2 linked regions of the Telluria mixta genome follow. The protein of the gene in region 1 interacts with the protein of each later gene in a pairwise test. Links are inferred from orthologs where the notes say so. Each region holds a gene or a part of one and is shown on either strand. Other genes may lie near its edges. The genes, in order: P0M04_RS23715 and kdsB.

Region 1 (15,166 bases):
CGCTGCAATTGCAATTGGGCGGCGCTGTCGGCACGCTGGCCGTGATGGGAGAGCGCGGTCCCGCCGTCGCGCACCGCGTGGCGCAACTGCTGGACCTGAAGACGCCGGCCGCCACGTGGCACACGCAGCGCGACGAATGGGTGCGCCTCGGCCTGGAAGTCGCACTGCTGACCGGTAGCCTCGGCAAGATCGCGGCGGACCTCGCGCTGATGGCGCAGGGCGAAGTGGGAGAACTGGCGGAACCGGCGGGCGGCGGCCGCGGCGGCTCGTCGGCGATGCCGCACAAGCGCAACCCCGTGTCGTCGATGATCGCGCTGGCCGCGGCCACGCGCACGCCGCAGCATGCGGCCACGCTGCTCGCCGCGATGGGCCAGCAGCACGAGCGCGGTCTCGGCAACTGGCAGGCGGAGCTGGCCGAGTGGCCCACGTTGTTCCTGTCTGCCCACGGCGCCCTGCGCGCACTGAACGATGCGTTCGCCGGCCTCACGGTGGACACGGCCCGCATGCGCGCCAACATCGACGCGCTGCAGGGTCTCGTCGCGGCCGAGGCGCTGTCGATCCGGCTCGCGGGCGCCATCGGCCGTCCCGCCGCGCACGCGGCCGTCGAGAAGATGACGCAGGCCGCCGTCGCCGAGGGCCGCCACCTGCGCGACGTCGCCCGGGACGCCATCACTGCCGATCCGGCGCTGGCGTCGCTCGACATCGGGCAGCTGGACACCCTTTTCGACCCCGTCGCCGCTACCGAACCCGCACAACGCCTGGCCCGCGAACGCCTGGCCGCACTCAAGAAAGATTCAGCATGAGCTTCGATCCCTCAACCACGACCTCCTGCGCGGCCTGGACCAGCGCCGCGCCGTCCTAGGCGGCGCCTGGGTCGAGCGTTCGCTCGCGAACGCCAACACCTTCACCGCCGACTTCCAGAATTTCATCACGCGCTATGCGTGGCACGACATCTGGGACCGTCCGGGCCTGCCGCGCAAGACCCGCCGCACGATCGTCCTCGCGATCACCATCGCCCTCGGCCGCTGGGAAGAATACGAACTGCACGTGCGCGCGGCGCTGCTGGGCGACGCCGACAGCCGCCTCACGCCGGACGAGTTGAAGGAAGTGCTGATGCAGTCCGCGATCTACGCGGGCGTGCCCGCCGCGAACACGGCGTTCGCGCACGCGGCGGCGATCCTGCGCGAGGTCGGTCCGCAGATCGGCTACACGCTGGAGCCCGCATCGCCGCTGGATGCCGTGCACCCGGGCGTGGGCCGCGCCGGCCGCACGGACAGCCTCCCCGCCCTGCACTACAGCGTGCGCGCACCGCGAAACGGCAAGCGCCCCCGCCACACGGTCGTGCTGAGCCACGCGCTCGGCTGCGACCTGACGATGTGGGATGGCCTCGCCAACCTGCTGGCCGCCGATTGCCGCGTGATCGCCTACGACCACCGCGGCCACGGCAGTTCCGACGCGCCCGCGGGTCCATACGCGATGGCCGACCTCGCGGACGACGCGGCCCGTATGTTGCGCGACCTGGACACCGGTCCGGTCGTCTGGATCGGCCTGTCGATGGGCGGCATGGTGGGCCAGGAGCTGGCGCTGCGCCATCCGTCGCTCGTCGGCGCGCTCGTGCTGGCGCATACGACGTCCGGCTATCCCGACGCGGCGCGCGACGTCTGGCAACAGCGCATCGCGACGGTACGGGAACGCGGTATCGAAGCGATCGCGGACGCCGTGATGGGCCGCTACTTCCACGACGCGTTTCGCGCCGCGCATCCGGCCACCGTCGCCCGCTTCCGCCAGCGCCTCGTCACGACGGATGCGCAAGGCTACATCGGCTGCTGCGCGGCCGTGGGCGGCATCGACACGACGGCGCGCCTGGGACAGGTCGCCGCGCCCACGCTCGTGCTGGCCGGTGAACTGGACCAAGGCACGCCCGTCGACATGGCGCGCACGCTGGCGGCGGGGATCCCGAGTGCGCAGCTGCAGGTGCTCGCCGGCGCGTCGCACCTGGGCGCCGTGGAACAGCCGGACGCCTTCGCCGCCGCGGTGACGGCATTCGTCGGGATGTTGTAAAAATATAACGTAGGACTATACTGAATCATTCCCGTCCGATGGCCAATCGGTACGCACATGACTCAGTGGCTCTCCCGTTCGACCAGGTTCGGTTACGTCCTGGTCACTCTCCTGGTGGTGGCGACAGCCATCCTGCTGGTCTGGCAGCAGTTCGGGATGACGCGCACCCTCGAGATCTCCCCGCAGCATCCGCACGGCGCCAGAGTGACGGACGACCGCGACAATACACGCGGCAACGGCGGGAACGGCAATTCGGTCGCATCGCTGACCGTCACGAAGGATGCGTTCATCATGCGCTGCTACCTGGGCGCCGCCGCACCCTACCCGTTCTGCAAGCTGCAATTCCTGATGGGCGATCCGGTCAAGGGCATCGACATGTCCGGCTACGACACGATCGCGTTCGACCTGCGGTATACGGGCCGGGGCTGGCATGTCCTCAAGCTCCACCTGATGAATTTCGAACCGGAGTTTTCCACGCTGGAGGACTGGAATTCGCAGCGGTTCAACGAGTTGCTGATCAACGTACCCGCCCAGCCCCAATTCACGGCGCCGATGAATGCCGTACGCACCGCGGACTGGTGGCACTTCTCGCGCCAGATTCCGCTGTCCAAGAGCTATGTCCGCCTCGATCATGTCACGACTGTCGAATTGGCGACGGACAACTACCACGACACGGGGCAAGTCGTCACGGTTGAACTTCGGAAGATCGAATTTCGCGGCAAATGGATATCGCGGGCAACGCTGATGGGTTGGCTGGTGTTCGTGTGGATCGTGTGCGGCGTCATCGGCCTGTCGCTGGGTCTGCTGCACTACCGCTCCGACCTCCAAGCCAACAAGACACGCGTGGAGCAACTGGCCGCCATCGACCGCGAACGCAAGGAAGCCGAGGCGGCCCGTGAGACGGCGCTGGCGGAGGCCGTCGCCCTGGCGCGCCAGCGCAGCCAGTTCCTCGCGCAGATGAGCCACGAACTGCGCACGCCGCTCAACGCCATCATCGGCTATGCCGACCTGCTGGGACGCGACCGCGACCACCTGACCGAACGGCTCGCCGCCGGCCTGGCGACCATCCACGAAAGCGGCCAGCACCTGCTCACGCTGATCAACGACATCCTCGACCTGGCGCGGGTCGAAGCCGGCAAGATGGTGCTGCACCCGGCCGCCGTGCATCTCGAGACGTTCCTGCAGGTCCTGGCGAACATCATGCGGGTCAAGGCGGAAGAGAAAGGCCTGGGATTCAGCTACGAGCTCGCCCCCGGCCTGCCGGCCGCGGTGACGATCGACGAGACGCGTTTGCGCCAGGTGCTGCTCAACCTGCTGGGCAATGCGGTGAAGTTCACCGACACCGGCAAGGTCTCGCTGCGGGTGCTGCCCGCCGCATCGCCTAGCGCGCCGGACAGCGCGCGGCTGCGCTTCGAAGTGGCCGACAGCGGCATCGGCATGAGCACGCAAGAGATCGGGCGCCTCTTCCAGCCCTTCGAACAGGTGGCGGCGACGCAGCGGCGCGAGGGCGGCACGGGGCTGGGCCTGGCCATCAGCCAGCAACTGGTGCAGCTCATGGGCGGCCGGATCGACGTCGTCAGCGAGCCCGGCAAGGGGAGCACGTTCTCGTTCGAGATCGACGTGCCGGTGGCCGCCGCCGCGCCGGTGCTCGCGGCACCGCACGAGACCCTGAAAGGCTACGAGGGCGAGCGCAAGCGGCTGCTGGTCGTGGACGACGTGCCCCAGAACCGCGCGATGCTGCTGGACCTGCTGCAGGAGACCGGGTTCATCGTCGCCGCCGCCGCGAACGGGCTCGAATGCCTGGTCCTGCTCGACAGCTTCAAGCCGGACCTGATCCTGATGGACGTCATGATGCCGGTGATGGACGGGAACGAGACGACGCGGCAGATACGCCATATGCCGGGCTGGGACAACGTCCCGATCATCGCGGTGACCGCGAGCGCCAGTCCGGATGACGAACGCAGGAGCCGCGATGCCGGTGCCAGCGCCTTCCTTGCCAAGCCGGTCGACCACGACCTCCTGCTGCGCACGATCGGCAGGCTGCTGGCGCTGCAATGGACCACGGGACTGCCGGCACCGGAGGGCGGCGAGGAAGCCGCCATGGCCGTGCCGCCGGCCGACGAGATCGAGGCGCTGTGGCAGCTGGCGCAGATCGGCAGCATGCGCGAGATCCGCGAACGGGCCGCCTACCTGCGCGGGCTCGATCCGGCCTATGCGCCGTTCGCGAACCGCCTGGACACGCTGGCGCAGGGCTACCACTCGAAGCAGCTGGCGGCCTTCGTGGCGCGCTTCCGGACCGGGGACGCGGCCCGGCGGCAGGACGATTTCCAGTCGATGCGAACATGACTCCGTGGCTCTCCCGTGCGACCAGGATCGCTTACGCCCTGGTCATCCTCCTGGTGCTGGCGACCCCGGTCCTGCTGGTCTGGCAGCACTACGGCATGACGCGCACCCTCGAGATCTCCCCGCAGCATCCGTACGACGCGGTCGTGACCGACGACCGCGTCATGCCGCGCGGGAACCCGGCGCCGGGCAATTCGGTCGCGTCGCTGGCCGTCACGAAGGATGCGTACATCCTGCGTTGCCAGATGGGGACGGCCGCGAGGTATCCGAATTGCGCGATCCAGTTCCGGCTGGGCGACCCGGGCAAGGGCATCGACATGTCCGGGTACGACACGGTCACGCTCGACGTGCGCTATACGGGGCACGGCCGGCATGTCCTCAAGCTTCACCTGCTGAATTTCGAACCGGAGTTCGACGCGCCGGGCCAGTGGGATGCGCAGCGCTTCAACGAGGTGCTGATCGATATTCCGGCCCGGTCCGAAGTCACGATCCCGATGCATGCCTTGCGCACCGCGGACTGGTGGCACTTCGCGCGCCGGATCCCCCTGTCCAAGAGCTATGTCCGTGTCGACCATGTCACGACCGTGGAACTGCAGGCGGACGACGCCAGCGCCGCCGGTCACGCGATCACGGTCGAAGTCCGCAAGATCGAGTTCCGCGGAAAATGGATCTCCCGGACGACCATGCTGGGCTGGCTGATGGCCGCATGGACAGGCTGCGGCATGCTCGGGCTGTCGCTGGGTTTGCTGCACTTCCGCGCCGGCCTGCAAGCCAGCAGGACGCGCCTGGAACAGCTGGCGGCCATCGACCGCGAACGCAAGGAAGCCGCGGCCGCGCGCGAGACGGCGCTGCGAGAGGCCGTCGCCCTAGCGCGCCAGCGCAGCCAGTTCCTCGCGCAGATGAGCCACGAACTGCGTACCCCGCTCAACGCCATCATCGGCTATGCCCAGCTGCTGGGACGCGACCGCGACGGCCTGACCGAACGGCAGTCCTCCGGCCTGGCGACCATCCGCGAGAGCGGCCAGCACCTGCTCACGCTGATCAACGACATCCTCGACCTGGCACGGGTCGAAGCGGGCAGGATGGTGCTGCATCCGGCCGCCGTCCATCTCGACACGTTTCTGCAGGTGCTGGCCAACATCATGCGCGTCAAGGCCGAGGAAAAAGGCCTCGCATTCAGCTGTGAGCTTGCCCCCGGCCTGCCGTCCGCAGTGACGGTTGACGAGACACGCTTGCGCCAGGTGCTGCTCAATTTGCTGGGCAATGCGGTGAAGTTTACCGACACCGGCAGGGTCTCGCTGCGGATGCTGCCGGCTGCGCCCTCCAGTGCGCCGGACAGCGCGCGGGTGCGCTTCGAAGTGGCCGACACCGGCATCGGCATGGGCGCCCAACAGCTGGCGCGCATCTTCCAGCCGTTCGAACAGGTGGCGACGGCACAGCGGCGCGAGGGCGGCACGGGCCTGGGCCTGGCCATCAGCCAGCAACTGGTGCACCTCATGGGCGGCCATATCGACGTCGTCAGCGCGCCCGGCAAGGGGAGCACGTTCTCGTTCGAGATCGACGTGCCGGTCGCAGCCGCCGCGCCGGCCGCCGCGGTAGCGCACGAGACGCTGCTAGGCTACGAGGGCGAGCGCAAGCGGCTGCTGGTCGTGGACGACGTGCCGCAGAACCGCGCCATGATGCTGGACCTGCTGCAGGAAACGGGATTCATCGTCGCCGCGGCATCGAACGGACTCGAATGCCTGGTCCTGCTCGACAGCTTCAAGCCGGATCTGATCCTGATGGACGTCATGATGCCGGTGATGGACGGGAACGAGACGACGCGGCAGATACGCCATATGCCGGGCTGGGGCGACGTTCCGATCCTCGCTGTGACCGCCAGCGCCAGTCCGGATGACGAACGCAGGAGCCGCGACGCCGGTGCCAGCGCCTTCCTCCCCAAGCCGGTCGACCACGACGTCCTGCTGCGCACCATCGGCAGGCTGCTGGCGCTGCGTTGGACCACGGAACTGCCGGCGCCGGAGGGCGGCGAGGAAGCCGCCATGGCCGTCCCGCCGGCCGACGAGATCGAAACGCTCTGGCAGTTGGCGCAGATCGGCAACATGCGCGAGATCCGCGCGCGGGCCGCCTACCTGCGCGGGCTCGATCCGGCATACGGGCCGTTCGCGCACCGCCTCGATACGCTCGCGCAGGGCTACCATTCGAAGCAACTGGTCGCCTTCGTGGCGCGATTCCGGAGCGATTCCGAAAAAGTACTAGACGACCGGTCGGTTTAGGGTTACAGTGGACCCATGAACACGGCAAACACGACGCCCTCCTCCGACGTACGCTCGCACATCCTCGCGACCGGCCAACGCATCATGGCCGGCAAGGGTTACTCGGCGGTGGGCCTGAACGAGATCCTCACGACGGCCGGCGTGCCGAAGGGATCGTTCTATCACTACTTCAGTTCGAAAGACGCGTACGGCGAAGCAATGCTCGAGCGTTATTTTGAGGATTACCTGGCCGAGCTCGACGGCACGCTAAGTCAACCCGGCCTGACGGCGGCGCAGCGGCTCATGAATTACTGGCAGTCCTGGCAGGCGTCGCAGTCGTTCGAGCAGTGCCAGGGCAAGTGCCTGGCCGTGAAGCTGGGCGCGGAAGTGGCCGACCTGTCCGAGGCCATGCGGCTCGTCCTGCGGCGCGGCACGGAAGCGATCGTCGACCGGCTCGCGCAGGCACTGGCCGAGGGGATCGCGGATGGGTCGTTGACCGTCGATGGCGAACCGCAGAATGTGGCAGGCAGTTTGTACCAATTGTGGCTGGGCGCCAGCGTGATGGCCAAGATCGAGCGGTCGCTTCGACCTTTCGAAACGGCGCTGGCGGCGACCCGGCAGATGCTTCATCTTGCCCCTTGAAACGGGCATTTTTTTAACCCAGGTCTAGACGACTGGTCTACTGGCAATCTCAACCGAAGGGACACATCATGAAAGTGCTGATCGTACTGACCTCGCACGACCAACTGGGCAACACGGGCCGCAAGACCGGCTTCTGGCTCGAGGAACTGGCCGCCCCTACTATGCGTTCAAGGACGCGGGCGCCGAGATCGTGCTGGCCTCGCCCAAGGGCGGACGCCCGCCGCTGGATCCGAAGAGCAACGAGCCGGACTTCCAGACCGACCTCACCCGCCGTTTCGAAGCGGACGCCGGTGCCATGGCGCAGCTCGCCGCCACGGTGCCCCTGCACCAGGTGAAGCAGGCCGATTTCGACACGGTGTTCTATCCCGGCGGCCACGGCCCGCTGTGGGATCTGGCGGAAGACAGCAACTCGATTGCCCTGATCGAGTCGTTCGTGGCCGCCGGCAAGCCCGTCGCGCTGGTCTGCCACGCGCCGGGCGTCCTGCGCCATGTCCGCACGCCGGCCGGACGGCCGCTCGTCGAAGGCAAGCAGGTGACGGGCTTTACCAACAGCGAGGAGGCGGCCGTCGGGCTGACCGACGTCGTGCCCTTCCTCGTCGAGGACGAGCTGAAAGCCAGGGGCGGCGTGTTTTCGCGCGGTCCTGACTGGAGTTCGTACGTCGTGCGCGACGGCCTGCTGATCACGGGCCAGAACCCGGGATCGTCCGCCGAGACGGCGGCGGCGCTGATGGCCCGCTTGCAGGGGTGATGGTCAGGCGCGCACGACCCGCTGGTCGATGACGCCGAACGGCGCATCGCCCGCCGCGCCGCGCGCGCGCATGCGCACCCGGTCGCCGAAGCGCATGAATTGCGTGCGCGGTTCGCCGTGGTCGATGATCTCGATGACGCGGCGCTCCGCGATACAGGCCGAGCCCGCGGCACGGTCCGCATTCGACACGGTGCCCGAGCCGACGATCGTGCCGGCGCCCAGCCTGCGCGTGCGTGCCGCATGCTCGACGAGTTCGCCGAAGCCGAAATTCATCTCGCGGCCGTTCGGGTGACCGAACGCCTGTCCGTTCCATTCGACGTCGAGGTCCAGATGCACGCGGCCATCCCGCCACGCGTCCCCAAGCTCGTCCGGCGTGACCGCCACGGGCGCGAAGCTCGTCGACGGCTTCGCCTGCAGGAAGCCGAAGCCGCTTTTCATCTCGCGCGGGCCCAGCGCGCGCAGGCTCCAGTCGTTCAGCTGCACGACGAGGCGCACGGCCGCCAGCGCCTGCGCGGGCGTGGCGCCCATCGGCACCTGGTCGACGATGACGCCGAACTCGCCCTCGAAGTCGATGCCCAGCGCCTCGTCCGGCAGCGGGACGTCCTCGTGCGGGCCGAGGAAATCGTCGGACGCGCCCTGGCACATCACGGGAATCGTGTCGAAGTCAGGGATCGGCGGCGTGTTGAACGCCCGCTCCATCAGGCGGCCGTGGTTCAGGAATGCCGATGCGTCGCACCACTGGAAGGTGCGCGGCAGCGGCGCCATGCACTGCGCGGCATCGAACTCGAATGCGTCGGCCGCGCGGCCGCCGTTCAGCGCGTCGGACAGCGCCTGCAGGCTCGGCGCCGCGTCTGCCCAGCGCTCCAGTGCCGCCAGCAGGTTCGGGGCGACGTCCGCCGCCGCCACCGCATGGCGCAGGTCGCGCGACACGACGAGCAGGCGGCCGTCGGTCGAGCTGTCCCGGTAGGTTGCCAGTTTCATACGGCCTCCTTCAACGGCGCGGCAACGCGAGCAGCGCGTCGTCGACGATGGCCACGGCGCGCGTCCAGCCGGCCGACCCCGCGCGCACCTTGTGCGGGAAGCACGAGACATAGAAACCGTGGCCCGGCAGCGCTTCCAGGTTGTGCAGCTTCTCGAGGTGGCAGTAGCCGATGTCGCGGCCGGCCTTGTGCCCTTCCCAGATCAGCGACACGTCGCCCGTTTCCGCGATCTTCTTCGCCGTGTACGAGAACGGCGCATCCCAGCTCCACGCGTCCGTGCCGGTCAGGCGCACGCCGCGCTCCAGCAGGTACATCGTCGCCTCGTAGCCCATGCCGCAGCCAGCCGACACGAAGTCGTTGTGGCCGTAGCGGCTACCGGCGCGCGTGTTGACCATGACGATGTCCAGCGGTTGCAGGTCGTGTCCGATGCGCTTCAGTTCCGCTTCCACATCCGCCGCGGTGGCGACGTAACCGTCCGGGAAGTGGCGGAAATCCAGCTTTACGCCGGGCTGGAAGCACCACTCCAGCGGCACCTCGTCGATGGTGATCGATTTTTTCTTCTCGCCCGTCTTCGCATCCATGGTCGAGTGGAAGCGGTAAGGCGCGTCCAGGTGCGTGCCGCTGTGGGTCGTCATCGTGACCCACTCGGCCGCCGCAGCTTCGCCGTCCGGGTAGTCCGCCGGCGTCGTGCCGGGGATCATGGCCATGAATTCGTGCAGCGTGTCCTGGTGCTTCTGGTACGTGATCTTCGGCGCCAGCGGCGGCGGATCGGACAGGGGTTCGTTCTCGAGATAGATCGACAGGTCGATGAATTGACGGGTCATGGTGTCTCCTCAGATGGGTGCTGCGAGCGCCGCCAGCGTCGCGCGCATGATGCGGGCATGTTCTTCCTTGTCACCGCCGGCGATCTCGATCTCGCCCAGGCGGATCGAATTCTGCACGACCATGCGGCAGCGCTCCCATCGCCGCGCGAGGTAACGGTCCAGCGCCTGGTCGACGCTGCCGGCATTGGCTAGTTCGTCGGCCAGCACGAGCGCGTCCTCGATGCCGATGCAGGCGCCTGACGCCATGTGCGGCGTCGTCGCGTGCACGGTATCGCCGATCAGCACCACGCGTCCCTTGTACCACGGGGTCGGCATCAGCAGGGTTTCCAGCGGGCGGTAGATGATCTGCGAGTCCTCGTTCAGCGCCTCGCGCACGCGCTGCAGGCGCGGGTCGGGGAACGGCGCCAGCAGCGCTTTCACGCGCGCCAGGAATTCGGCCGGGTCGATGTAGTCGTTCGTCGCGCGGTCTTCCGTCACGAACAAGTACATCTCGTCCTTCGACACCGGATTCAGGCCCGGCTTGATCTTCGGGCCCAGCCACATCATGGTGCCGTTGATGTCGGCGGGACGCGGCAGTACCGCGCGCCACACGCCCTGGCCGGTGTACTGCGGCGCCGGCGCATCCGGGAACACGGCCTCGCGCACTTTCGAATACAGGCCGTCGGCACCGATTACGAGGTCGTAGCGGGATGTAGTGCCGTCGGTGAACGTGACGTCGACGCCGCCCGCATCCTGCTCCATGCGCGTAAAGGTACAGCCCAGGCGGACATTGGCGCCGGATACGCGGGTGGCATCGGCCAGGATGCGCGCCAGCGCCGGCCGCATGATGGCGCCGTTGCCCGGCACGTCCGGCCCCGCGAGGCGCGGCGTCGGCAGCTCGGCGACCTTCTGGCCGGTCGGGATGTGGATCTCGACGCCGTCGGACGCGGCGCCCTCGGCCAGGAACGCGTCGATGACGCCCAGCTGCACGAGCGCGCGCATCGTCGCGCCGCCCAGGCTGATGCCCGCGCCGTACGAACGCCAGCCGGGGTCGATCTCGACCAGGTCGACGGCGATGTCGCGCTTGCGCAATTCGATGGCGGCGGCCATGCCGGAAAAACCGCCGCCGATGATGAGTACCTTGTTTACGGGTGCTGCCATGTCATGTCTCCTCGTCGCCGCTGGGGCGAATCTCGATGTCGTTCGTTTTCTGGACGGTCAGTGTCGTTCGCCGGCACCAGGCGCACCCGGCGGCGGCCCGCCAGGCGCCCACTTATCCCGCTGCTGGAACAGGAACAGCTGCGACGCATCGGCGCCCGCGGGCACGGCGCGTGCCGTCCACGTGTCGTCGTGCAGGTCCATGTCGGCGTCGTACTCCACGTGGCAGCCGAGCGGACTGTTGAAGTACCAGAACCAGTTCGAGCCCATCTTATGACGGCCCGGTCCCCAGAACGACTGGTAGCCCTTGTTCACGAAGCGCGTGCCGGCCTGCAGTACCTCGTTCGGTCCGCCCATGTGGAACGTGAAGTGCTCGCAGCCTTTCATGAACGGCGGCGTCTGGATCAGGAACAGCGTATGGTGGTCGTCCGTGCCGGCGGGCTTCAGGAACGGTCCCGCGCCCAGCAGCCGGTCGGTGCAGGCGAAGCCGAGGCGTTCCACGTAGAAGGCCTCCGCCTTCGCGGTATCGGGCACGTAGTACACGACGTGCGACAACGTGCGCGGGCGCGCCGGGGCGTTCTCGTCGACGGCCGTGTGATTGACGGGACGGTTGGGCGCGCCGGGTGCATTGATCGCTTCGGCCGGCAGGTCGAGCGGACGGCGCACCGTCACCTGGAAGCCGAGCACGAAGCCCATGTCGTCCACGCTCTCGATGCTGCCGTCGGGGAGCGGGCGCACGTCGCGGTCGCGTGCCAGCTCGGTGGCAATGGCGTCCAGCGCCTGCCGGTCCGCCACGCCATAGATCGTCTTGCGCAGCATGTTGGCCGTCCCGAGGCCGGGAGGCAGTAACGTATCGTCCTTGTGCGCGAGGATGATCGCGGTGCCGTCGAGCGCCTCGAAGCGTCCATCGCCGGCGTGCCTCAGGCCATAGTCAGTCAGGTACAGTGCGCAGGCTTCGAGGTCGTCGACGCCGAAGACCAGCGCGTCGGGTCCGATGATGTTCATGGTTGTCTCTCTTTGTCGTTAGGTTGTCGTTGTACAGGGCGGTACGGCCGCCCGGCCGTGAAGATTTTCAGCCCGCACCTGGGGCTGCGCGGCAGCGATGGCAAGCACCTCATGGCCCTGCGCACATCAGTAAAATCGATTCGAGGACCGCCTGTCTGGCCATGGGCGCCGCCGGTTCAGGATTCCCGCCTCGCGCGAATGCTTCGCTGCCGGGCTTACCTCAGCGCGTACCCGTGGCCGCGTCGGCCTGCGGCGCGGATTTGCCGCGCACGAGCAGGAACAGGAGCACGATGACGCCGGACAGCACCCCGAACACGAGGAACGCCGCCTGCAGGCCGCCGACCCGGGCCTGTACGAGCTTCACCGCCACCGGCGACAGGAACTGCGACACGAAGAACGCGCTGGTCCACAGGCCCATGCCGCGACCCCGATGCTGGAATGCGTACTGGCTTTGCACCCAGTTGATCAGCGCCGGCACGATGATGCCGTTGGCGACTTGCTGGAAGAACGCGAACACGAGCGCGATCTCGAAGCCCGGCGCCAGGCCGATGCCGGACAGGCCGACGCAGTAGCACGCCAGCACCAGCAGGATCTGCGCGGACGGGCCGAAGCGCGTCGTCAAGATGAACAGGACCGAGCCGACGGGCACCCCCATGCTCGGGATTGACATGGCCATGCCGATCGACTTCGGATCGTGGACGCCCATTTCGCTCAACAGCACCGAGAAGTTGATAACCTGCACAAAATAAATGATCCCCAGCAGCGCCGTGATACCGCACGTCAGCCCGGCCGTCGACCACGGGAAACCCGCGCGCAGCGCCGCGGTGCCGGTGCCCGCCCCAGCGTCGCCCGGCCGCGCATGCGCCAGCGGTTCGTACAGGTACAACCACCCCGTGACCAGGATCGGCAGCGCCAGCACGTACACGAGGAACGGGTATTGCCAGCCCTGCGCGGCCAGGAAGCCGGAACAGAAGATGACGGCCGACCCCATGAATGCGCCGGTGAGCCCCTGGATCATTAGCCAGCGTGCCCGTGCACGGCCTTCGAAATAGTCGGCCATCAGCGTGTTCGTCACGGTCAGCACGGCCGCCTCGCCGATGCCGATCACGACGCGGCTGGCCACGACGACCCAGAAGCTGTCGACCAGGAACGGGATCAATCCGCCCAGGGCGTAGACCGCGAACGCGCCGAGGAGCAGGTTGCGGCGGCCGAAGCGGTCCGTCAGCACGCCGGCGAGCGGCGCGAACAGTGCGATGCATGCGGAAGGCGCCGTGATCAGGAGAGGCACCATGATCTCGGGATTGCCGACGTCATGAAAGTGCGCGAGCAGCGTGGGCAGCGTAGGCGCGAGGGCCACGATGGCCATCACGGGCAGGAAACCGGCGAATACCAGGATCCAGCCCTGGCGCCAGTCGGCCTGGCGGGCAGCGGGTTTGTTCATTTATGATTCCTAGAGTCGATACAAGCGGTTAGTGGCGGATGCCTTGGAGCGTCACCGGACCGATCAGGCCGGACGGGCGCAGCCTGGCGTCGGCCTTGTACGTCGGTTCGGACGTCCAGGTGACCTTGTCCTTCACGGCCGGATCGGCGTCGCGGATAAGGCGGTTGATCCACAGGTTCGCCACGCGCACCTCGAGGTCGTTGCGGCCCGGTTTCACGAACGGTCCGATCTCGACCCGGTACGGCGCATGCCACGCGTAGCCGGCGAGTTCGCCGTTGACGCGGACTTCGGCAACTTCGCGCACGTCGCCCAGGACCAGCGTCAGCGGCTGTCCCGCCGTCCAAGCGCGCGGCGCCTCGAACGTCTTCGCATAGGTCGCTATTCCGGAAAAATACTTCACGCCGGGATCGGTGGACTGGTCGAGCGCCGCCAGCGCCGGCATGACGATGCCCGAAGGCGCGCCCCGGCCTTCCTGGAAGCGCACGGTCCACGGCCCGTCCAGCGCCAGCAGCGACGCGCGGGCCGGCGCCTTCACCGTCACCGCGTCGGCGGCGGCCGGCTTGCGGAACACGACGTGCACGGATTCCTCCGCATCGAGCACGAGTGGCACGATCGTGACGCCGTCGACGATGCGATAGCTCGCGTCTTCGAACGTGCCGGTCTCGGCGTGCCAAAGCTCCGGCGCCTTGCCCGTGACGCGGAAGTGCGCCTCTATCGTCTCCTTGCGGTTGTTGCGGTTCACGAGGAAGTAGCTGTCGCCGTCGTCGAGCCTGCGGTGCACGAACGGGATGTCCGCCCCCTCCCCGCCGCCGGTGAAGCGAAAATCCGCGCTGATGCCGAGCGTCCTCAGTGCCTGGTCGATGTCGGACCCGGCGATCACGCGTCCCTTGCCGACCGCGGTCACTGCGGCGCCGGACCACAGCCGCGCGGCCAGCGCGTCGAAGGCGGATGCGTCGTCCGCCAGGCCCGGCGAGCCGGTGGGTTTCATCCCGATGACCGTCGCGCCGCCTTCCGCCAGCGCGGCGATGCGGCGCAAGGCGGCCAGCGACATGCGCGACGATGAGCCGCCGAGATACAGCACCTTGTAGCGCGCACCGGACGGCGCCACGAGGTCGCCGCCATCGTTGGCCAGGCGGCCGACGAGGGCATCGTAGTTCACGAAGTCGTAGGCGTTGGCGGTCGGAGCGTTGCGGACCGGCTCCGCGCCATACAGGCCGGTCAGCGGCGCTTCTTCACCGTAGAAATACGCGACGTCCGCGTAGTTGCGGCCCTGCTGCAGCATGAACGCGTTGCGCGACAGGTAATCGACCCACGGCTTCGCCAGCTCGGCCCAGCTCTCGTGACGGTTGAAGAATTGCCCGATGCCGCCCAGCGACAGGCCCGGCACCCTCGCGTCGCCGGGCACGTGCACGGACGTGTGGATGACCGGGCGGTTGACGCCGAGCGCGAACTCGAGGTCGGCGATCCGCTTCAGATCGGCCGGCCCGAACGCCCACGGCGCCATGTTGGCCGTCATCGATTCCGCCGCGACGATGTTCTGGCCGTAGACGTGGGCGACCGACGCGGCGCCCTTGATGTCGGCCAGGTAGCTGGCCTGCGGTCCGGCCGCGCGGTCGAACGTCCACATCGCCGCCATCGGGAAGTCCGCATGGCTGCGCATCGCCATGTCGTCGCCGAGGGTCGGACGATGGCTTTCCAGCGCCTCCCCGTAGACCTGCAGGCCATGCGCG
Region 2 (15,248 bases), 5.2 Mb from region 1 along the record:
CGCGCAGGGTGCGCGCCAGTTCGGGATTCTTCAGCACGTGGCCGACGGGCCACGGCTTGCCGTCGGGCGCATAGAAGTAGGCGCGCGCCGTCGGGTCGTTGCGGAGGTACCGGTCCCCGGCGAGGAGGCCGTTCAGGCGCGGGCTCACCGCGAAGCCTTGTTCCGACAGGCGGATCGCGGGCTGGAACAGCGTCTTCCACGCCAGCTTGCCGTGCTGGCGGTGGGCCAGCGCCAGCATGCGCAGCACGCCCGGCGCGCCCGTCGAACGGCCGCCCACGATACCCTCGGACCTCGACATCGGCGTGCCGTCCGGACGCTGGAACAGATGCTCGTCCGCCTTCGACGGCGCCGTCTCGCGGCCGTCGAACGCCTGCACCTTCTTGCCGTCGTAGTACATCAGGAACGCGCCGCCGCCGATGCCGGACGATTGCGGCTCGACGAGCGTGAGGACCAGTTGCGTCGCGATCGCCGCGTCGATCGCCGTGCCGCCCTGCTTCAGCATCTCGTAGCCCGCCTCGACGGCCAGCGGATTCGCGGCCGCCACCATGTACTTGCGCGCCGTCCAGCCGGCCTTCTCGGTATAGCCGCTGGCGGCCTCGGGGCTCGCTGCAGCGCCGAGGCGTCCTGGGCGAGCGTGACGGCGGGTTGGAGGGCGGCGGTCAATACGCCGCCCAAAAGGAGGGTAAGCAACTTCGGGGCGAGCAACTTCGAGGTCATACGATTTCTCCGGAAATACCAGAGGGCATCGTACAGGAAATTGCTTAAGCGCTCACTTCGGCTGCATGCGGATGGCACCGTCCAGGCGGATCGTCTCGCCGTTCAGCATGACGTTTTCGATGATGGTCTTCGCCAGGTGCGCATACTCGCGCGGCATGCCGAGGCGCGGCGGGAACGGCACCATCTTGCCCAGCGAATCGCGTACTTCCTGCGGCATGCCCATCAGCATCGGCGTCTCGAAGATGCCCGGTGCGATCGTCATCACGCGGATGCCGCTGCGCGACAGGTCGCGCGCCATCGGCAGGGTCATGCCGGCCACGCCCGCCTTCGACGCGCCGTATGCGGCCTGGCCGATCTGGCCGTCGAACGCGGCGACGGACGCCGTGTTGATGATCACGCCGCGCTCGCCGTGTTCCAGTCCCTCTTCCTTGCCCATCGCATCGGCCGCCAGGCGGCACATGTTGAAGGTGCCGACGAGGTTGATGTTGATGGCGCGCTGGAAGGCGTCCAGCGGATGCGGGCCGTCCTTGCCGACCGTCTTGATGGCGGGCGCGACGCCGGCGCAGTTGACGAGGCCGCGCAGGCTGCCCAGTTCCAGGGCCGCCGCCACGACGGCCTGTCCGTCGGCTTCCGACGTCACGTCGCATTTCACGAAACGCGCCGCGGCACCCAGTTCGGCGGCCAGTGCCGCGCCGGCTTCCTGCTGCACGTCGGCCAGCACGACCTTGCCGCCCGCTTCCACGATGGTGCGCGCGGTGGCCGCGCCCAGGCCCGAAGCGCCGCCCGTCACGATGAACACGTTATTCTGGATTTGCATCTGTCTCCCTTTCGTTATTCGCTGGATGTTCCGTTTACGTAAACGTCAACCAGCGGATTCTAGCGGGATTTGGGCTGATACGTCAAAAACACGTGACCGTGGTCCCGTTCCGCGCACATGCACGGCCGGTGCTGCTGGTGCCGGCATTACCGCCGGCGTTGAACGTATTGCCGGCCCCATCCGTGCAAACGATGCCCTGGCAGCCGCGGATCACGGTGGTGCTGGGCACGGTCGGTTGCGGCGCTGTCGCCCGCGGCGGGATCGGTACGGCGACGGTGGCGGGCGGCGTCTCGCCGGACCGCAGCGGCCGCGGCGCCATCGGCCCCTCGCCCTGTGACGCCGGGTGGCGGCGTACGGCGCGGCGGCGCAGTTCCTCGAGCTGCTTGTCGCTCAGCTTCTTCTCGGGCTTCTCGGACGGCGGGGCCTGGCGGGTCAACGTATCCGCCTCGTCGTGCACCTCGGCCGGGTCCTTGCGGACGACGTCCGCGCCCTGCTGCGCGCGCGGGTTCAGCACGGGACCATAGCTCAGCGGCGCCGGCGGCGGCGTGCGCGCAGGCTTCGTCGTGCTCGCTTCGTCGGGCACGGCCGCGTCGCGGTTGGCCTGCTCCGTCCGCTGGGTCTGGTTCTGCGCGTGCGCCGCGCACGTCCACGCGAGCAGCGCGCATGCGGTCAGTACATATGGTTTCGGTTTCATGATCCGTCACTCCTCGCGTCCATTATCGGCCGCACTGCGCCGTGCCGGCGCGCTGCTGTGCGTCAGACGAGTGTCAGGTGCGCGTCAGTTTCCTGCGCCACGCTGTTAAGCTGCCACGATGCATGTTTTCAAACAAAAACATACAGGAGACGACCATGCAGACCCTGCAGGAGATGTACCGCGCCAAACGCGGCAGTGCCTTCGACGCCCTCAACCATGTCCGCGACGGCGACATGATCGTCGTCCCGACCGGTGTCGGCGAACCGCCCACCCTGCTGCACGCGCTGTCGCAGGAATGCCGGGGCTTTCACGACGTCCAGGTCGCGCAGATCCTCGCGATGCGCAAGTACGGCTATTTCGCGCCCGAGTGCCGGCCGCATGTGCGCCACGCGGCACTGTTCTTCGGCGGGGCCTCGCGCGCCGGCGGCCAGGGCGGCTGGTGCGACTTCATCCCCAATTATTTTTCCGAGATCCCGATGCTGATCGAACGAGGGCTCATGCCGGCGGATGTCGTGTTCGCGATGGCATCGCCGATGAGCGCATCCGGCCACTTCGCCCTCAGCCTCGGCACGGATTACACGATGGCGGCCGTCGCGAAGGCGCGCGCCGTCGTGCTGGAAGTGAATCCGCACGTCCCGTTCACACACGGCCAGTGTCACGTGCACATCTCGCAGGTCACCGCGCTGGTCGAAAGCGAAGACCCGATCATGGAAGTGGGCCTGCCCCACATCGGCCCCGTGCAGGAAGCGATCGGCCGCCTCGTGGCCGAGCACATCGAGGATGGTTCCACCCTGCAGATCGGCTACGGCGGCATTCCGGACGCTGTCGTCATGCAGCTGACGGACAAGCGCGACCTCGGCATCCACACGGAAATGATCGGCGACGGCATCCTGAAACTCGTGGAAGCGGGCGCCGTGACCAACCGCCGCAAGACGCTGTTGCCCGGCAAGATGGTGGCGACGTTCGCGCTGGGCTCGCGCCGCCTGTACGACTTCATGCACCACAATCCGATGCTGGAGATGCATCCGTCGAACTTCACGAACGATCCGTACATCGCTGGCCAGAACGACAAACTCGTGTCGATCAACGCGAGCCTGCAGGTCGACCTGCTGGGCCAGTGCGGCAGCGAAAGCATCGGCCACCTGCCCTATTCCGGCACGGGCGGCCAGGTGGATTTCGTACGCGCCGCGAACCGGTCGCGCGGCGGCAAGTCGTTCATCGTGCTGCCGTCCACGGCGAAGGACGGCACCGTCTCGCGCGTCGTGCCGACCCTGTCGCCTGGCACCCACGCCACCACGAGCAAGAACGACGTCAACCATGTCGTCACGGAATGGGGCGTGGCACAGCTGCGCGGCAAGTCGGCGAAGCAGCGCGCGCAGGCGCTGATCGCCATTGCGCATCCGGATTTCCGGCCGTGGCTGCGCGAGGAAGCGGACCGCATGTGCGTGTTCTGAAATGAAAAACGGGACCTCGCGGTCCCGTTCGTTGATCGACGTGACGCCGTCAGACGCGCGTCTCGTTCATGGTGCTGCGTGCGTGATCGGCGCCCAGTGCGCCGGCCACGCCGTAGACGAGCAGCGCGCGCTGCAGTTCGGCACGGTCGGCGCCGTCGGCCCGTTGCATGCTGTCCTGGCGCGGTGCGTCGGTTGGATCGAGGCCGAGGGCGTCGGTTACGCCCTTTCCTTCCAGATTGATCGTCATGGTTTTCTCCATTTGGTTAGTAAGCTGGCGCGGCTTGTTCAATAAACAAAACCGCTGATGACGCTACTGTACCGCAACGGAGGCTAACTCGTCGCCATCTGTTTTGTTTTTACACCTATCTTCTTTCCGGGTGAAAATTTACTACACAATTTAGCATGTCATGTCATCATGGCGCCTCGATGCGACCAGGAGAAAATCGATGAAGCGAGTTGACGAGATCGGAAATGACGAACACGTGCGCGGCCCGGCGGATGCCGCGCTGACGGTGATCGAATACGCGGACTTCCAATGCCCGTACAGCGCCCGCGCCCACGTCGCGCTGCGCGAGCTGGACGAGCAATTCGGCGGCATCCGCCTGGTCTACCGCCACCTGCCGCTGGCGCACCTGCACCCGCTGGCCGAACTGGCGTCGGAAGCGGCCGAGGCGGCCGGCAGCCAGGACCGCTTCTGGGACATGCACGACGCGCTGTACGAACAGCAGCGTCAGGTGTTCGACAAGCAGGACCTCGCCGTGCTGGCGGAAAGCCTCGATCTCGACATCGAGCGCTTCCGCGCGGAGGTGCTGGACCGCCGCCATCGTGCACGCGTGCAGGCGGATGCCGAACGCGCCCACCACGACGGCGCGACCGGCACCCCGACCTTCTTCATCAACGGCGTACGCTACCGCGGCGATTCGGACCGCGCATCGCTGGAAAGCGCGCTCAGCGAAGCGCTCGGGCGCTGAACCGCTGCTTTCGAGGATGCCCCTGCCGGTGCCTGCACGGTCGCCGTGGGCTTGGCGTACAGCGCCTGCGGTTCCGACACGGCCAGCCAGCCGCCCGCCGGCAGCAGCGGCACGAGCAGCAGCGCCACGATGTTGATGATCTTGATGAGCGGATTCACGGCCGGCCCGGCCGTGTCCTTGTACGGGTCGCCCACCGTGTCGCCCGTGACGGCGGCCTTGTGCGCATCGGAACCCTTGCCGCCGTAGTGATTGTCTTCGATGTATTTCTTGGCGTTGTCCCAGGCGCCGCCGCCCGTCGTCATCGAGATCGCGACGAAGAGTCCGGTCACGATCGTACCCATCAGCATGCCGCCCAGCGCCGCGGGCCCAAGCAGCATGCCGACGAGGATCGGCACGATCACGGGCAGCAGCGACGGCAGCACCATTTCGCGGATCGCGGACGCCGTGAGCATGTCGACGGCCTTGTCGTATTCCGGCTTGCCGGTACCCGCCATGATGCCGACGATGTCGCGGAACTGGCGCCGCACCTCCAGCACGACGGCACCCGCCGCCCGCCCCACTGCTTCCATCGCCAGCGCACCGAACAGGTAAGGCACGAGGCCGCCGATGAACAGGCCCACGATCACCATCGGGTTCGACAGCTCGAACGCGATATGGGTGCCATGCGCTTCCAGCGCATGCGTGTAGTCGGCGAACAGCACGAGGGCCGCGAGCCCCGCGGAGCCGATCGCATACCCCTTCGTGACGGCCTTCGTCGTGTTGCCGACGGCGTCCAGCGGGTCGGTGACGGCGCGCACCTGGTCGGGCATGCCGCTCATCTCGGCGATGCCGCCCGCGTTGTCGGTGATGGGGCCGTAGGCATCCAGCGCGACGATGATGCCGGCCATCGACAGCATGGCGGTCGCCGCGATGGCGATGCCGTACAGGCCGCCCAGCGCGTACGCGACGAGGATCGCGGCGCACACGACGAGCACGGGATACGCGGTCGACTTCATCGACACGCCGAGCCCCGCGATGATGTTGGTGCCGTGGCCCGTCGTCGACGCTTCGGCGATGTGACGCACGGGCCCGAATTCCGTCGCCGTGTAGTACTCGGTGATGTAGACCATCAGGCCCGTGAGCGCGATGCCGACCGTGGCGCAGCCCAGCATGCGCCAGCGCATGATGTCGTCCGGCCACACGAGCCACGTGACGGCGGCGAATCCGATCAGCGACAGCCCGGCCGACCACCACAGCCCCGTGTACAGCGCGTACATGATCTTGTGCCCCGGATGGTTCTTCACGAGCGAGCAGCCGACGATGGACCCGATGATGGAAATGCCGCCCAGCAGCAGCGGATACACGGTGCCGGTGCCGCCCATGCCGGGGATCACCAGCGCGCCGAGCAGCATCGTGGCGACCAGCGTGACGACGTAGGTTTCGAACAGGTCGGCCGCCATGCCGGCGCAATCGCCCACGTTGTCGCCCACGTTGTCGGCGATGACGGCGGGGTTGCGCGGATCGTCCTCGGGAATGCCGGCCTCGACCTTGCCCACGAGGTCGGCGCCGACGTCGGCGCCCTTCGTGAAGATGCCGCCGCCGAGGCGCGCGAAGATCGAGATCAGCGAGGCGCCGAACGCGAGGCCCACGAGCGGCTGGATCACTTCGTGCGGGGTCAGGGCGGGGTCCGCGCGCAGCACGAGGATCCAATAGAACAGCGCCACGCCCAGCAGGCCCAGGCCGACCACGAGCATGCCCGTGATGGCGCCGCCGCGGAAGGCGACGTTCAGCGCCTGGTCGAGCCCGGTCGCGGCCGCCTGTGCCGTACGCACGTTGGCGCGGACGGACACGTTCATGCCGATGAAGCCGCAGGCCCCGGACAGCAGCGCGCCGGCCAGGAAGCCGCCCGCGGTTGCGGCACCGAGCAGGAAGTAGATGGCGATCAGCAGGACGAAGCCCACGATCGCGATGGTACGGTACTGGCGCGCCAGGTAGGCCGACGCCCCCTGCTGGATGGCCAGCGAGATTTCCTGCATGCGGCCGTTGCCGGGATCCTGTTGCAGGACCCATCGGCGCGACCACAAGCCGTAGAATACCGCGATGACGCCGCACGCGACGGCGAAGGTGAGCTGCGCAGATGCCATGTCGTCCCCCTCGTTTTCGATCAAACCACTACAGAGTCGAAAGGCCGCGTGCGCTTAGTTGAGCTTAGTTGAGCTAACTTGAGCTTACCTGCGGTACGGCCTGCCTTGCTGCATTCGCCGCACAAGGGTGCGACAAAACTTTGATCTAAAAACCTGGACGGATGGCATGTGTCATCCGGAGCCAAAAAGAGCGGCTTGCGCCGCTCTGGAATGCTCAGCCTGCGAGTGCCGCGAATGCGGCGTCGCGTACCTGTTCGACCGGGCCGACGCCCGAGATCTTGCGGTACTTCGGCGCGCCCGGCAGGCCCGATTCCGCCCACTTGTTGTAGTAGCCGAGCAGGACTTCGGTCTGGTTGTGGTACACGGCCAGGCGTTTCTTGACCGTTTCTTCCGTGTCGTCGTCACGCTGGACCAGCGGCTCGCCCGTCACGTCATCCTTGCCTTCGACCTTCGGCGGGTTGAACTTGACGTGGTACACGCGGCCCGATGCCGGGTGGCTGCGGCGACCGCTCATGCGTTCGACGATCAGCTCGTCCGGCACGTCGATTTCCAGCACATAGTCGATCTTCACACCGCTGTCCTTCATGGCGTCGGCCTGCGCGATCGTGCGCGGGAAGCCGTCGAACAGGTAGCCGTTGGCGCAGTCGGCATCCTTCAGGCGCTCCTTCACCAGGCCGATGATGATGTCGTCCGACACCAGCTGGCCAGCATCCATCACTTTTTTCGCAGCCAGGCCCAGCTCGGTGCCGGCCTTGATGGCCGCACGCAGCATGTCGCCGGTGGAAATCTGGGGGATGTTGTATTTTTCTTTGATGAAGTTCGCCTGGGTGCCTTTACCGGCGCCGGGGGCTCCTAACAGAATGAGACGCATGAAGGATTTCCTAAAGGTATCTAATAATTTTTTTGACGCAGTTGTAGTTGGGAACAGACAACTGCATGATGCATATCTAGCTACTGATACGAAACTTACCACAAAAGCAGCAATAAAAGCCACCGGCGGCGGCCGATCTCTCAGCCGTTTGACGTGCCGCAAGCAGCCTGAAGAGTAGTTTCTACCAGGATCAAGACGTATAGAAAAGTCGCACTCGCTCCAGATCGGCCGGGGTGTCGACGCCCGCGTGGGGCGCCTCGTCCGTCACGTGCACGGCGATCGGGACGCCGTGCCACAACACGCGTAATTGTTCCAGTGCCTCGATGGATTCGAGCGGCGCGGGTTCCAGCTGCGGATAGCGCTGCAGGAACGCATTGCTGTACGCGTACAGGCCGATGTGGCGCAGGGGGACGTAGCCCGCAGGCAGTTGCTCGCGGGTGGCGGCAAAGCCGTCGCGGTGCCAGGGGATCGTGGCGCGCGAGAAGTACAGTGCGCGCCCGGACTTGTCCAGCACGACCTTCACGACGTTCGGGTTGAAGGCGTCGGCCACATCGGACAGCGGATGGGCGCAGGTCGCCATCGGCACGTCGGCCGAGATGCGCGCGGCGCACGCGGCCAGCAGCGCGGGATCGATCAGCGGTTCGTCGCCCTGCAGGTTGACGACGACGGCATCGGGCGCGAGGCCGAGCAGGTGCGCCACTTCGGCGATGCGGTCCGTGCCGGAAGGGTGATCCGAACGCGTCATGCAGGCTTCCACGCCATGCGCGGCGCAGGCGGCGGCGATGTCGGCGTGGTCGGTGGCGACGATGATGCGGGAGGCGCCCGATTGCTGCGCGCGTTCGGCCACGCGCACGACCATCGGCTTGCCGCCCAGGTCGGCGAGCGGCTTGTTCGGCAGCCGCGTGGAGGCCAGGCGTGCCGGGATGATGACGACGAAACTCATCGGGTTACAGGGCCGGCTCGACCTTGCGCGCCTCCTCGGCCCACATGATCGGGATGCCGTCACGGATCGGATACGCGAGGCGGTCCGGGCGGCAGATCAATTCCTGCGCTTTCTTGTCATATTCGAGCGGTCCCTTGCACAGCGGGCAGACCAGGATATCAAGCAGTCGGGCGTCCACGACATTTCTCCACGATTTGGGCAGCCAGCGCGGCATCGATCTGCGCGCCGACCGGCACGACCCACACGCGCGGGTCGTTGTTGATTGTTTCAAGTTGCCGACATTTTACTGCATCCTTCTCCGTCACCAGGATGACGTCGGCGTCGACGGTACGGAACGGGTCGTCGAGGAAGTCGTGGTGGTCGGGCAGCGGCAGTTCGGCGACGTCCAGGCCGGCCGCGCGCAGCAGTGCGAAAAAGCGCCCCGGATTGCCGATGCCGGCCGCCGCCAGTACCCGTTTTCCACGCAACGCGGACAGCGGCACGCGCTCGTTCGCATCCATCAGGCGCTCGGCATGGTCGCCCGCGAGGCGCATCTGCCACGGCTGTCCGCCCACCGCCGCGGCCAGCGCCGGCGTGATCTCCGGCGCGTTGACGACGGTGACATCGCGCCGGCGCGACGGCGCTTCGCGCAGCGGGCCGGCCGGCAGGGTCCAGCCGTTGCCGGTGCCGCGGCCGTCGAACAGGATGATCTCGACGTCGCGCGCGAGGGCGTAGTGCTGCAGGCCGTCGTCGGTGATCAGCACGTCCACGTCGGGATGGAGGTCCAGCAGATGGCGTCCGGCCGCGACGCGCTTGCGGCCGACGACGACGGGGCAGCCGGCACGCGCCGCGATCAGCAGCGGTTCGTCGCCGACGTCCTGCGCGCGCGACGTCACCAGTACTTCGCGCGGTGCATCTTCCGCGCCGCCATGGCCGCGCGAGATCACGCCCGGCCGCATCCCGGCCGCGCGCAGTTGCTGCGCCAGCCAGATCGTGAGCGGCGTCTTGCCCGTGCCGCCGATGAAGATGTTGCCGACGACGACCACGGGCACGGGCAGCCGTCCGGCCTTCAGCACGCCCGCGCGGTACAGGGCGATGCGCAGCGCGGTCAGCAGACGGAACAGCAGGGACAGCGGCCACAAGGCTACGGCGAGCGGCCCGCGCCGGAGCCAGGCGCGGGTGAGTGTGGATTCGAGAGAGGATGCCATGTACTAGCCAAACCGTCGTCCCTGCGAAGGCAGGGACCCAATTTGCACGCACACTGTCAGCGCTCGCAGAACTTGGGTCCCCGCCTGCGCGGGGACGACGAAAATTCTTACTTCTGCCCGCCCGTCTGCGCCGCAAACGTCAGCTTGTCATATCCCGCCATGCGCGCCGCTTCCAGCACGTTGATCACCATCTGGTGCATCGCGAACTGGTCGGCATTGACGATGATGACCGGGTCCTTCACGGGTGCCGGCAGCGGCTGGCCGTCGGGGCCGGTGCCGGCCGCGCGTTTGAGGTCGTCGGCGAGGCTCGCCACGCCGTGGAACGCGACCGGCACGTTGTTCACCGTGTAGTTACCCTTGGCGTCGACCGTGACGTTGATCTCGAACGGCTTCTCGATCGCCTTCTCGGCATCCGCAGTCGGCAGCGTGATCTGCAGTTCGGTGAACTTGCTGTACGTGGTCGTCACCATCAGGAAGATCAGCACGACCAGCAGCACGTCGATGAACGGGATCAGGTTGATTTCCGGATCCTCGCGTTTGCGGCCGCGACGGAAGTCGATCATTTGCGGGCACCGTGGACGACGTCGACGAATTTCACGGCCTGCAGCTCCATGTCGATGATGAAGCTGTCCACCAGTGCGCGGAAGTGGCGGTAGAACACGAGGGCCGGCATCGCGATCGCCAGGCCGAAGCCCGTGTTGTACAGCGCGACGGAGATACCGTGGGCCAGCTGGGCGGGATTCGTGCCGCTGGCATTCTGCGCGCCGAAGATCTCGATCATGCCGACCACCGTACCGAACAGGCCCATCAGCGGCGCCAGCGACGCGATCGTGCCGAGCGTCGTCAGGAAGCGTTCCAGCACGTGGGCAACGCCCCTGCCCGCTTCCTCGATCGATTCCTTCATCACGTCGCGCGGCGCGTCGACGTTGCGCAGCGCAGCGGCCAGCACGGCACCGAGCGGGGAATTCGTTTGCAGCTTGTCGATGATGTCCGGAGTGACCTTGCCGCTGCGATAAACCTGGATGACTTCATCGAGCAGCTGGCGCGGCAGGATCTTTTCGCGACGCAGGTAGATCAGGCGCTCGATGATCAGGGCCAGGGCGATGATCGACGCGATCAGCAACAGCCAGATGGGCCAGCCGGCGGCTTGAAGAATGGCGAGCAAATGGGACTCCTGGATAAGTAAAAAACAATGAAACAATGTAGTTGCGCAATGTAACGTGTTGCCCGGATTGCGGCAAGTAGAGTTCTGCACACTTTCTGTGGATAAAAGTGTGTGCAAGGCCGTCCGTTGGCGCTAAGTGGCTTGATTCTTAAAGGATATTTTTCCGTGCGTAAAAACTTGGCAGAACCAAAACGCGTTTCCAGCAAGGAACTTTACAGGCCCGTAGCGAGCTCCATCTGCACGTAGTTGCCCACAATTTCTGTGGATAAATTTGTGAGGAATCAGCTTTCCATGCGGTAAGTATTTGATTTTGCTCAGAGAAATTTCCAAGTCCAAAAAATAGGCACGGTTGTGCCAGACTACACATCCCCTCCTACCCTGCCCTTCTGCACATTTTTTGTGGACAAAATTGTGCGCAAGCGCCCAAACCAAACCTTAAGTCCTTGATTCTTAGAAGAAAAGAATATGCGCCCGTTTTTTGGGCAAGCGCTTGTCCCCGTGCCGGGTCTGCCCCCCGCAGGATTTTTCACACAAACTGTGGAAAAAGATGTGAGCAAGCTCATCGTTCGCCCACTAACTCGTTGATTTATCTCAGCATTCTTAGCCAAGCCCAATTTTTAGGCATACTGGACTTGTGCACAGCGCACACGCCTTGACGGCCGGCTGTTCCGGCCACGCCGCCACTGGGTTATAGTCGCGTCCCGACACAACCGGTCTTCTGCACACATTTTGTGGAAAAGATTGTGAGCAACGCACTTGATGGAAGACAAAGTCATTGAATCTAAACGGTATTTTCTCCGTGCAGATTTTTTAGGCAGTGGAAAACCGGTCGTGTATGCGCGGGTTGACGGGCCTCTGTTCACATAAACTGTGGAAAACGATGTGAGCAAGGGCCGCGACAGCGCCCTAAGTGTTTGATTGCCCAAGGAAAATATATTCAAGCTGAATTTTTGAGCAGCGCCGACTTGTCCACTTTCGCACATAAACTGTGGATAAGATTGTGGCCAAGTATCCGAAGATGCACTCAAGCCATTGATCCGTAAGGCAATTTGGTTGCTGCATCGAAATCGGGCAGCATCTTTTACTATAAAAATCAGGTGTTTACAAAAACTACTTGTTGTTTTACAGCAGATGTGTCTTACACTGCGCGCAGCCATGTTTTTGTGGACAGTTCAAACCAGCTCATCCCTATGTTCCCCACCGAAGACGCCGACCCGGCCTACGCCGCCCCGCCCGTACTGACCGTCACGGCCCTCAACCAGCAGGTCGCGCGCCTGCTGGAGCGCACCTTTCCGCTCGTCTGGATCGGCGGCGAGATCTCGAATTTCACGCGCGCAGCCAGCGGCCACTGGTATTTCACGCTGAAGGACGACGCAGCCCAGGTGCGCGCCGTCATGTTCCGCGGCCGCGCCCAGTACGCGGGCTTTACCCCGCGCGAGGGCGACAAGGTCGAGGTGCGCGCCCTCGTCACCCTGTACGGGGCGCGCGGCGATTACCAGATCAACGTGGAGGCGATCCGCCGCGCGGGCGTGGGCGCGCTGTACGAAGCGTTCATGCGCCTGAAGGAAAAGCTGGGGGCCGAGGGTCTGTTCGACGAAAGCCGCAAGCGTCCACTGCCCCTGTTCGCGCGCACGGTAGGCATCGTCACGAGCCCGCAGGCGGCCGCGCTGCGCGACGTGCTGACGGCCCTCAGGCGGCGCGTGCCGCACGTGCGCATCGTGCTGTATCCGGCGCCCGTGCAGGGCCAGCTGGCCGCGCAGAAGATCGCGGAAGCCATCGCCGTCGCATCGCACCGACGCGAAGTGGACGTGCTGATCGTGTGCCGCGGCGGGGGCTCGATCGAAGACCTGTGGAGCTTCAACGAAGAAGCCGTCGCGCGCGCGATCGCGGCGTGCAGCATGCCCGTGATCTCGGGCGTGGGCCACGAGACGGATTTCACCATCGCCGACTTCGCCGCCGACCTGCGCGCCGCCACGCCGACGGCTGCCGCCGAGCTCGCCGCCACCGCACGTGCGGACTGGATCGCGTCGCTGCAGGCGGACGCCGGCGACCTGCGCCGCGCGATGGACCGCGTCCTGTCCGACGCCGGCCAGGGCCTCGACAACCTGTCGCGCCGCCTGTTGAGCCCGTCGAGCCAGATCCAGCACCAGCGCCTGAAACTTCTGGGCATGGCCAGCAGTCTCACGCATGCCGTCCGCGCGCCGGTGAACCGCCATGGCCTGCTGTTGGCCCAGCTGCAGCAGCGCTGGGCCCGCCATCGCCCGGACTGGAGCGGCCTGCGCACGCGGCTGGAATCCGACCGGCGCCACCTGATGGCCAGCGTCGGCAACCAGTTGCGCGCGCGGCGCGAGGCATTGAACGCCCTGGCGGCGCAGCTGGAACTGCTGAACCCGCAGCGGACGCTGGAGCGCGGCTATGCGATCGTCAGCAACGCGAAAGGTAAAGTTCTACATTCGCCGGGCCAGATCAAGCCGCGCGACGTATTGCGCATCCGCCTGGCGGACGGCAGTGCCGAAGTCAGTATCGCCGGCGTACAAGACTTACTCGAATGACAATCTGATGTATTCGCAAAGCCATATCTGCAACGTTTGCTTAACCGGTTTAGAATAAGCGCCCGAATTGATGTACCGCAGAGACTATTGAGTCTCCCGTCAACTTACCAAGGAACAAGACATGGAACATACCCTGCCCCCACTGCCGTACGCTAAGGATGCCCTGCAGCCGCACATCTCGGCCGAGACGCTGGAATACCACTACGGCAAGCACCATCAGGCTTACGTCACGAACCTGAACAACCTGATCAAGGGCACCGAGTTCGAAAACCTGTCGCTGGAAGAGATCATCAAGAAATCGCAGGGCGGCGTGTTCAACAACTCGGCCCAGGTGTGGAACCACACCTTCTTCTGGAACTGCATGACCCCGAACGGCGGCGGCGCCCCGACCGGCCCGGTCGCCGATGCGATCAACGCCAAGTGGGGTTCGTTCGACAAGTTCAAGGAAGAGTTCCAGAAGTCGGCCGTCGGCAACTTCGGTTCGGGCTGGACCTGGCTGGTGAAAAAGACGGACGGTACCGTCGACATCGTCAACACCTCGAACGCCGGCACCCCGCTGACCACCGACAACGTGGCCCTGCTGACCTGCGACGTCTGGGAGCACGCCTACTACATCGACTACCGCAACGCCCGTCCGAAGTTCGTCGAGGCATGGTGGAACGTCGTCAACTGGGACTTCGTGAACAAGAACTTCGCGTAATACGTGATTGTTTCGCCATACCTGGCGTAAGTAAAACGGCCTGCTTCATGCAGGCCTTTTTTTTGCTTACTTTCGCTTATTGGCTTCGACCGAAACTATATAACTGGAAGACGCAAACCTTGCGAAACATATTGGACGCAGGCAATCTTATCTGGTCGCCATTGCCTGTCGTCAATATATTTAGCGCCATGGTCGCGTAAGCTATGACGCCGCTCAACTACCCCGCATCGCACGTTCTGCGGCCGGATTTGTCGCGAAACTGTATGTTTTTGTCATGGCTACCCACCAAACATGCTCCAACCTTGCCCACTCTTATAGAATGTCGGGCTCAAGGAGAACATCATGTATCGCGTACTGTTGGTGGAAGACGATCCGCGCCTCGCGGAACTGGTGACGGAATACCTGTCCGGCTATGAATTCTCGGTCGACCTCGTCACGCGGGGCGACGCCGCGCTGGAACACTTCAAGACGGCCACGCCGGACATCGTCGTGCTCGACCTCATGCTGCCCGGCATGGACGGCATGGTCGTATGCCGCCAGATCCGCGACGTGTCCGACGTGCCGATCCTGATCCTCACGGCGCGCGAGGATACCTATGACGAAGTGTCGGGCCTGGAACAGGGTGCGGACGACTTCGTCAACAAACCCGTGCAGCCGCGCGTGCTGCTGGCGCGCCTGCGCGCCCTGCTGCGCCGCACGCAGACGAAGACGACGACGGATACCCGCGTGCTGGAGTTCGGTGCGCTGCGCATCATGACGAGCGACCGCAGCGTCACGTGGCGTGGGCAGCCGTGCGTGCTCAGCAATACGGAATACAAGCTGCTGCTCGTGCTGGCCGAGGCCGCCGGCCGCGTGCTGTCGCGCGACGAGCTGCTCAAGAAGATGCGCGGCATCGAATTCGACGGCCTCGACCGCAGCATCGACAACTGCATCTCCAAGCTGCGCCGCAAGTTCGACGACAATTTGTCCGAGAAGATCAAGACGGTGTGGGGCGAAGGCTACCTGTTTTCGCCATCGGCCTGGAACTAAAAACGTCGTCCCCGCGGAGGCGGGG

What was found.
Region 2: the proteins of P0M04_RS23715 (region 1) and kdsB interact in binary tests that used the Escherichia coli proteins (3 or more experiments, as listed by UniProt). The link is inferred for Telluria mixta from one-to-one orthologs.

The regions. Positions count from the first base shown.
Region 1 is NZ_CP119520.1:5,346,391-5,361,556, reverse strand. Bases 5,643-8,498 are described here. They hold P0M04_RS23715 (TetR/AcrR family transcriptional regulator), read left to right. Parts: upstream 5,643-6,695; coding sequence 6,696-7,301; downstream 7,302-8,498. Other genes in these bases: P0M04_RS23705 (fumarylacetoacetate hydrolase family protein), read right to left, coding at 8,053-8,498; P0M04_RS23720 (ATP-binding protein), read left to right, coding at 5,643-6,680. Outside these bases: pcaB (3-carboxy-cis,cis-muconate cycloisomerase), read left to right, coding at 1-803; P0M04_RS23725 (ATP-binding protein), read left to right, coding at 2,119-4,407; more of P0M04_RS23720, read left to right, coding at 4,404-5,642; more of P0M04_RS23705, read right to left, coding at 8,499-9,030; P0M04_RS23700 (cyclase family protein), read right to left, coding at 9,041-9,853; P0M04_RS23695 (FAD-dependent oxidoreductase), read right to left, coding at 9,863-10,993; P0M04_RS23690 (VOC family protein), read right to left, coding at 11,051-11,995; P0M04_RS23685 (MFS transporter), read right to left, coding at 12,216-13,436; P0M04_RS23680 (glycosyl hydrolase), read right to left, coding at 13,465-15,166. UniProt on the Escherichia coli protein: Involved in response to both electrophiles and reactive chlorine species (RCS). Represses the transcription of the nemRA-gloA operon by binding to the NemR box.
Region 2 is NZ_CP119520.1:119,874-135,121, forward strand. Bases 6,715-9,652 are described here. They hold kdsB (3-deoxy-manno-octulosonate cytidylyltransferase), read right to left. Parts: upstream 8,591-9,652; coding sequence 7,838-8,590; downstream 6,715-7,837. Other genes in these bases: P0M04_RS00540 (sodium-translocating pyrophosphatase), read right to left, coding at 6,715-6,776; adk (adenylate kinase), read right to left, coding at 6,991-7,647; P0M04_RS00555 (Trm112 family protein), read right to left, coding at 8,595-8,768; lpxK (tetraacyldisaccharide 4'-kinase), read right to left, coding at 8,749-9,652. Outside these bases: ggt (gamma-glutamyltransferase), read right to left, coding at 1-547; P0M04_RS00515 (3-hydroxyacyl-CoA dehydrogenase), read right to left, coding at 770-1,534; P0M04_RS00520 (hypothetical protein), read right to left, coding at 1,617-2,228; P0M04_RS00525 (acetyl-CoA hydrolase/transferase family protein), read left to right, coding at 2,384-3,682; P0M04_RS00530 (hypothetical protein), read right to left, coding at 3,732-3,929; P0M04_RS00535 (DsbA family protein), read left to right, coding at 4,129-4,653; more of P0M04_RS00540, read right to left, coding at 4,590-6,714; more of lpxK, read right to left, coding at 9,653-9,777; P0M04_RS00565 (ExbD/TolR family protein), read right to left, coding at 9,885-10,337; P0M04_RS00570 (MotA/TolQ/ExbB proton channel family protein), read right to left, coding at 10,337-10,942; xseA (exodeoxyribonuclease VII large subunit), read left to right, coding at 12,133-13,494; P0M04_RS00580 (superoxide dismutase), read left to right, coding at 13,616-14,194; P0M04_RS00585 (response regulator), read left to right, coding at 14,537-15,223. UniProt on the Escherichia coli protein: Activates KDO (a required 8-carbon sugar) for incorporation into bacterial lipopolysaccharide in Gram-negative bacteria.